DNA from 2 places in the Clostridium thermarum genome. Region 1 is predicted to be linked to the other one. Evidence: a T-box and tRNA genes for the amino acid it is inferred to sense, from the RefSeq annotation. Region 1 holds a T-box; the other holds one or more tRNA genes.

Region 1 (3,170 bases):
TGTAACCCCATATATTTTCGCAGGACAATACCTCATAAATTCCTCCATCTCAGAGGTAATATAAGCCCCTTCTCTTTTGGCAGCCTGCAGTGCATCACTATCTATTCTCATTGATGGAGTCTTGAAAACAACCTCAAAGCCCTTTAGCCTATCCAAATAGTTTTCACCTAATGAAAGCTCCACTCCCTTTTCGGTAAATTCTTTACCTACCTCACCTAACTCTTCCATAGACTTTTTATCAAAGGCGGTAACCTTTGCCCCTAATTGAAGCAGGAAGTTTATAAGCGGTATATTACTGACACCTATACCAACTACTGCAGTTTTCTTATTCTTGATAAACGCTTTAAACTCGCTGAAATTCCTTTTCATACACTGTTTTCCTCCTAGATAATTTTACAAAAAATTCAAACCTTTGTCCATCTATAAATAATTCCCTTTTAATAATTTATTATAACATCATGGTTAAAAAATGTGAAAATATTAATTAAATTATCTTCCACAAAATATAATATACCATATTAATTTATATAGGTGATACTATGCCACTTCTTACAATGTTTCTCACTCTACCATTAATATACATAGCTCATAAAAAACGTAGAGAGCCAGAAAAGTTCTTATTAATTAAGCTGGTGCTGATATGGCTTTTATGTCAGATGTATGTTTCGGTTAATTATAGCTTCCGAATCCCCATAGGCTTAATCATTAGTCTAATATTTACATACAAAGAAAAGATAAACAGGACATCAAAGTTCATAGCTTCAGGTATTGGAGCTTTTAGCTTTACCTCCAGTATATTGGTATACTTTCTCACAAAACCAACAGTATAGTCATATGCCATATAAAGTTAAAAAGAGCACTTTGAAGTGCTCTTTTTTGCTAAAACTCCATTTTCTCAGCGAGATACTTTTCTAATTCATCAACACTTAATCTAATTTGAGTCATTGAATCTCTATCTCTTACTGTTACTGTATTGTTTTCCAAGGTATCAAAGTCTATAGTAATACAGAAAGGAGTTCCTATCTCATCCTGTCTTCTATATCTCTTACCTATACTTCCTGCCTCATCATAGTCTACATTGAACTTCTTCCTTAGCATATCATAAATCTCAGTTGATTTTTCCGAAAGTTTCTTGCTCAAAGGCAGTATAGCAGCTTTAAACGGAGCTAAAGCAGGGTGTAATCTCAACACTGTTCTTACATCTCCACCTTCTAGTTCCTCTTCATCATACGCATCTGCAAGGAAGGCAAGCGCTACTCTATCTGCTCCTAAGGAAGGTTCTATACAATATGGTATATATCTTTCGTTTGTATTTGGATCAAGATAGGACATATCTTCTCCGGAATGGTTAGCATGTTGCTTCAAATCATAATCTGTTCTGTCAGCTATACCCCATAGTTCTCCCCAGCCAAATGGGAATAAATATTCTATATCGGAAGTGGCATTACTATAGAAGGAAAGCTCTTCAGCACTATGATCTCTCATTCTTAAATTATCCTTGTTCATACCAAGACTTAATAAGAAGTTCCAGCAGTAGTCCTTCCAGTACTTGAACCACTCTAAATCCTTACCTGGTTCACAAAAGAATTCTAATTCCATTTGTTCAAATTCCCTGGTTCTGAAAATGAAGTTACCCGGAGTTATTTCATTTCTAAAGGATTTACCTATCTGCGCTATACCAAATGGAACCTTTTTTCTTGAAGTTCTCTGTACATTTTTAAAGTTAACGAATATACCTTGTGCAGTTTCTGGTCTGAGATATATCTCTGACTTTGCATCCTCGGTAACCCCTTGGAAAGTCTTGAACATCAGGTTGAACTTCCTTATATCAGTAAAATTCTTCTTACCACACTTTGGACATACTATGCCATTTTCTTCTATATACTTCTTTAGCTCCTCATTGGTCCAACCATCTGCAGAAGCAACCTCAGCACCATTTTCTGTCATGTGATCTTCAACTAACTTATCTGCTCTAAATCTTGACTTACACTCCTTACAGTCCATTAAAGGATCTGAAAAACCGCCAACGTGTCCGGAAGCCACCCACACTTCTCTGTTCATGAGAATAGCACAATCCACACCTACATTGTATGGACTTTCTTGAACGAACTTCTTCCACCAAGCCTTTTTAACGTTATTTTTAAATTCAACGCCTAAAGGACCATAGTCCCATGAATTAGCTAATCCACCATAAATCTCTGATCCTGGATATATGAATCCTCTACCTTTACACAGAGCTACTAACTTATCCATAGTTTTTTCAAAAGCCATTTTGATATCCTCCCCTATTATTTATAAAATAAAAAGGACCCATACCATAAGGGACGGTATAACCGCGGTTCCACCCTTTTTGGCATAAGCCCTGCTCTCTCAAATATATACTCTAAAGCTCCCTTCACCTTATAATTTTAATGGTTCCCACCAGCCACCATCTCTCTAAAAAAATCATTAAGGCTACTCTTCTTTATCATCGTACCTTCTTTATTTACTTTAGTATAATTGTACCAAATAAAAGCTATTTGTCAATACAAGACAAGCTCCACATTGAATTTATATTCTATAAATTAACCACTTATAAAAATAAAAATCAGGCTTTCACCTGATCCCCTAATCTTCAAAAAATAAAATTGGCTCCGCGAAGAGGACTCGAACCTCCAACCCTTCGGTTAACAGCCGAATGCTCCACCATTGAGCTATCGCGGAACGCTTATCACAATAAATATTATATCAAGTATTCTAAAAAAAGCAATACTTTTTTGATAAATATTTTGTCGAATTTTTTATTTCTTTAATTGCAAAAGTAAATTCCACCTCTCTAGGTGGTAAGAGTGGATTTTAATTCTACAAATATGAAAGAGTATAGAGAGTGGAATTTAGTAATACAAAATATTATTATATTGATATATGCGTCATTACAGTAATCCTTGCTTGGTAAGGAAGGAGTTTTTCATTATGGCTAAATTCAAACACTTTACGTTAGAGGAAAGAGTCTCTATTGAAATAATGCTTAAAGCCTCCCTTTCTTTCAAAGCAATAGCCCGAGAGCTTGATCGAGATTGTACAACCATTTCCAAAGAGGTTAAAAATCATATCATGTACAAGCGAACAGGTTCTTACGGTAGACCTTTTAACAACTGTATTCATCGTTTAACTTGCAACCATACATATCT
Region 2 (3,170 bases), 970 kb from region 1:
TCTGGTAGCTTATTCCTCCAGCAAACAGATTGTTAACGAGGAAATAAGCAGTAAAATCACCGCTCTTCTAGGTGACAACATAGCAGCCATTGATATCCCCTCAATACAAGAAAACATTTCAAAAGACTTGAACTCTAATCTGACTAGCCTAATGTATAAAATGCTAATTATAGGATCCTTATGTCTAGTAGTATCAATTATTGCTGTTATTCTTCTGGTAAGATATATAAGAGTTAATATAGATAAGGTAAATTCAATGGTTAAAAAACTTGGAGAAGGAGACTTAACAGATAAAATTTCAATAAATACAAAAGATGAGTTTGGTCAAATGGCTGAAAATCTAAATAGCATGCTAGATAATATAAAGGCAATTATTCATAATATTACTGATTATTCTAATGATTTGAGTGCAGCAAGTGAAGAATTGTCTGCAACTGCAGAAGAAGTTTCTTCACAGTTTGAGACTATAAATAAATCCATACAGGAAATCAATGCAGGTGTTCAGGAAACCACTGCTACAGCTGAAGAAATATCTGCATCCATGCAAGAAATCGATTCCAATGTGAGTCTTCTATCTGATAAGGCTGTTGATGGAAACAGCAATTCAATTAAAATAAAGGAACGAGCTGCAGAAATGCAAAATAGTAGTAAGGAAGCTCTTGAAGAAACCGAACGGGTATATGCAGACAGGCAAAGTAAAATTCTCAAGTCTATAGAAGATGGTAAAGTGGTAGAAGAAATCCGTGTAATAGCAGATACCATTGCCAATGTAGCTGAGCAAACAAACCTATTGGCCTTGAATGCTGCCATAGAGGCTGCCAGGGCCGGTGAGCAGGGGAAAGGTTTTGCTGTAGTTGCTGATGAAGTAAGAAAGCTTGCTGAACAGACCGCAGCTTCCGTAAACAGTATTAAGATGATAATTGATAAGGTTCAAGTTTCCTTCAAGGATCTTTCTCATAATAGTAGACGCCTGCTGGTTTTTATGAATGAAAATGTAAAAACGCAGTTCGGAAACTTCGAGAGTATTGGAAGTCAATATCATGAAGATGCAGACTTTGTAAGCAGTATGTCCGAGGAATTAGCTTCCATGACTAAAGACTTAAAAACTACAATAGGTCAAATATCTTACGGAGTTCAATCCCTAGCTGAACTTTCTCAAAATTCATCAATTAACTCACAGCAAATTAATGAAAGCATAAACGACTCTACTGCAGCCATGGAGCAAATTGCCCATACAGCTCAAAGCCAGGCTGAGTTAGCCCAAAAGCTAAACGAATTAGTTCTAAGATTTAAAATATAATACCTAGTAAGAAAATTAAAATATGCCGGCACAGAGGAGGTACCATGCCGGCATTCCAACTAATGAGTAGACGTAGCTATTGCTTGTTTCGGTGGAGTAAAATCTGAGCCATATTGAATGTGAACCTACCCTTCTATACTGGGACCCACAGAAAATGCTGAAGTAATATATTGGTATCTCCAATCAATGACAATTGGATTATCATTGATTGGATTTATACTATACCATATATTACTACATATTATGCCATTATAGGACAAATTGTTCCACATTTATAAGCCAAAATTTGCCTATGCCCCCCCAATCCTTTAATATTTTATGATCTATAAGTACATAGATTATTTTAAAAAATAGGTATTGACGAATAAATAAATTTCATATAAAATAACTTAGGCATGGAAATCAATTTAACGGGGTGTGGCGCAGATGGGAGCGCGCGTGGTTTGGGACCATGAGGTCGCAGGTTCAATCCCTGTCACCCCGACCATTGGATTCATTGGGATATCGCCAAGCGGTAAGGCACAGGACTTTGACTCCTGTATGCGAAGGTTCGAATCCTTCTATCCCAGCCATTTGGTTCACTAGCTCAGTCGGTAGAGCACATGACTTTTAATCATGGTGTCCGGGGTTCGATTCCCCGGTGAGCCACCAAGTGTGCAGATGTGGCGGAATTGGCAGACGCACTAGACTTAGGATCTAGCGCCTACGGCGTGGGGGTTCGACTCCCTTCATCTGCACCATTTATTTTAAATTTAATATGCGGGAGTGACTCAATGGTAGAGTGTCACCTTGCCAAGGTGAAAGTTGCGGGTTCGAATCCCGTCTTCCGCTCCAATAGAAAGAAAACAGAGACAGGTTCTCTGTTTTTCTTTTTATAAAATGTACAAGTTCCCTAGGTTGTGGATCTTTTAAGTCCTTTAATTCCTCAAGCAGTTACTATTTTTAGTGTAGTTTCACCAAATTTGATGCTATATTAGCATAAAAAAAATATGGCTATCCCTATAGTGGATTACCTATAGCTACAGCAAGCTCGCCAACAACTAATTTAGAAGAATCCCCATAAACTGCAGTTGTTAAGTCTGAAGCTTCTATTTTTAAAACTGCCAGATCGGTTTTGGCATCTTTACGTATTAACTTTGCTGATATCTTTATTATAGAATTGCTTCCTTAAATGAAGCTTAAATATTTGTATTTCAAAAACCTATAAATTTTCATGTCATTTATGTCAAATTACTATGATTGAACATTATTCTTGGAATGTATACGATTTAATAAGAACCATTAATATATATAAAATCCACCGAAACAAAAGTGTATTGGAGGTTTTAACTATGTTTAAATGTATAGATATCAGTGGAATTTGGAATTTCCACCTTGACGGAAATAAAAAAGGCATGCCTCCTGTTTTCAGAGACACAATTACCCTGCCGGGCACCACTTCCTATGCCAAAAAGGGCAATAGAAATGAAAGCAGAGAAGTTGGCTTTCTAACAGATATTTATGATATAACAGAAAATCTATCCCTTGGGAAACATATCATTAACATACTGGTGGATAATACGCATTACCCAACAAAGGGCGGCCATCTAACCTCACCGGATACGCAGACAAATTGGAAGATTATGAGATGGGTGAGGATGTTCTTTTATGGAGCGAATATGAGCCCAACCTCTACACCTTTAAGCTTGGTTTAAAAATCAATGGTTCTCTAGTAGATACGGCTGAAGTTACCACTGGCTTAAGAAAGCTTGGTTCCGATGGGGATAAATTCAACATTAACGGAGCAAAACCTTTATGCGTGGAAAACACGATGGCTTGATCTTCCCAAAGACCGGCTTTGCTCCCACTACTGTAGAAGAGTGGCTTAAAG

Evidence for each region. The T-box of region 1 lies ahead of FHY60_RS15700 (glycine--tRNA ligase). A T-box ahead of a tRNA ligase gene usually reads a tRNA of that ligase, here a tRNA-Gly.
Region 2: it has a tRNA-Gly gene. The T-box ahead of FHY60_RS15700 (glycine--tRNA ligase) is inferred to sense a tRNA for this amino acid. The anticodon was not compared.

The regions. Positions count from the first base shown of each region.
Region 1 is NZ_CP040924.1:3,409,704-3,412,873, forward strand. Features, by position in the region: gene murD (UDP-N-acetylmuramoyl-L-alanine--D-glutamate ligase) at 1-369, opposite strand, end outside; gene FHY60_RS18060 (hypothetical protein) at 674-841, opposite strand; gene FHY60_RS15700 (glycine--tRNA ligase) at 880-2,271, opposite strand; T-box leader at 2,318-2,480, opposite strand; tRNA gene FHY60_RS15705 (tRNA-Asn) at 2,629-2,703, opposite strand; gene FHY60_RS15710 (IS30 family transposase) at 2,953-3,170, shown strand, end outside.
Region 2 is NZ_CP040924.1:577,824-580,993, reverse strand. Features, by position in the region: gene FHY60_RS02585 (methyl-accepting chemotaxis protein) at 1-1,300, shown strand, start outside; tRNA gene FHY60_RS02580 (tRNA-Pro) at 1,712-1,787, shown strand; tRNA gene FHY60_RS02575 (tRNA-Gln) at 1,798-1,872, shown strand; tRNA gene FHY60_RS02570 (tRNA-Lys) at 1,876-1,951, shown strand; tRNA gene FHY60_RS02565 (tRNA-Leu) at 1,957-2,040, shown strand; tRNA gene FHY60_RS02560 (tRNA-Gly) at 2,060-2,134, shown strand; gene FHY60_RS18580 (trypsin-like peptidase domain-containing protein) at 2,300-2,446, opposite strand; gene FHY60_RS02550 (hypothetical protein) at 2,632-2,994, shown strand; gene FHY60_RS18215 (hypothetical protein) at 2,928-3,119, shown strand; gene FHY60_RS02540 (glycoside hydrolase family 2 TIM barrel-domain containing protein) at 3,095-3,170, shown strand, end outside.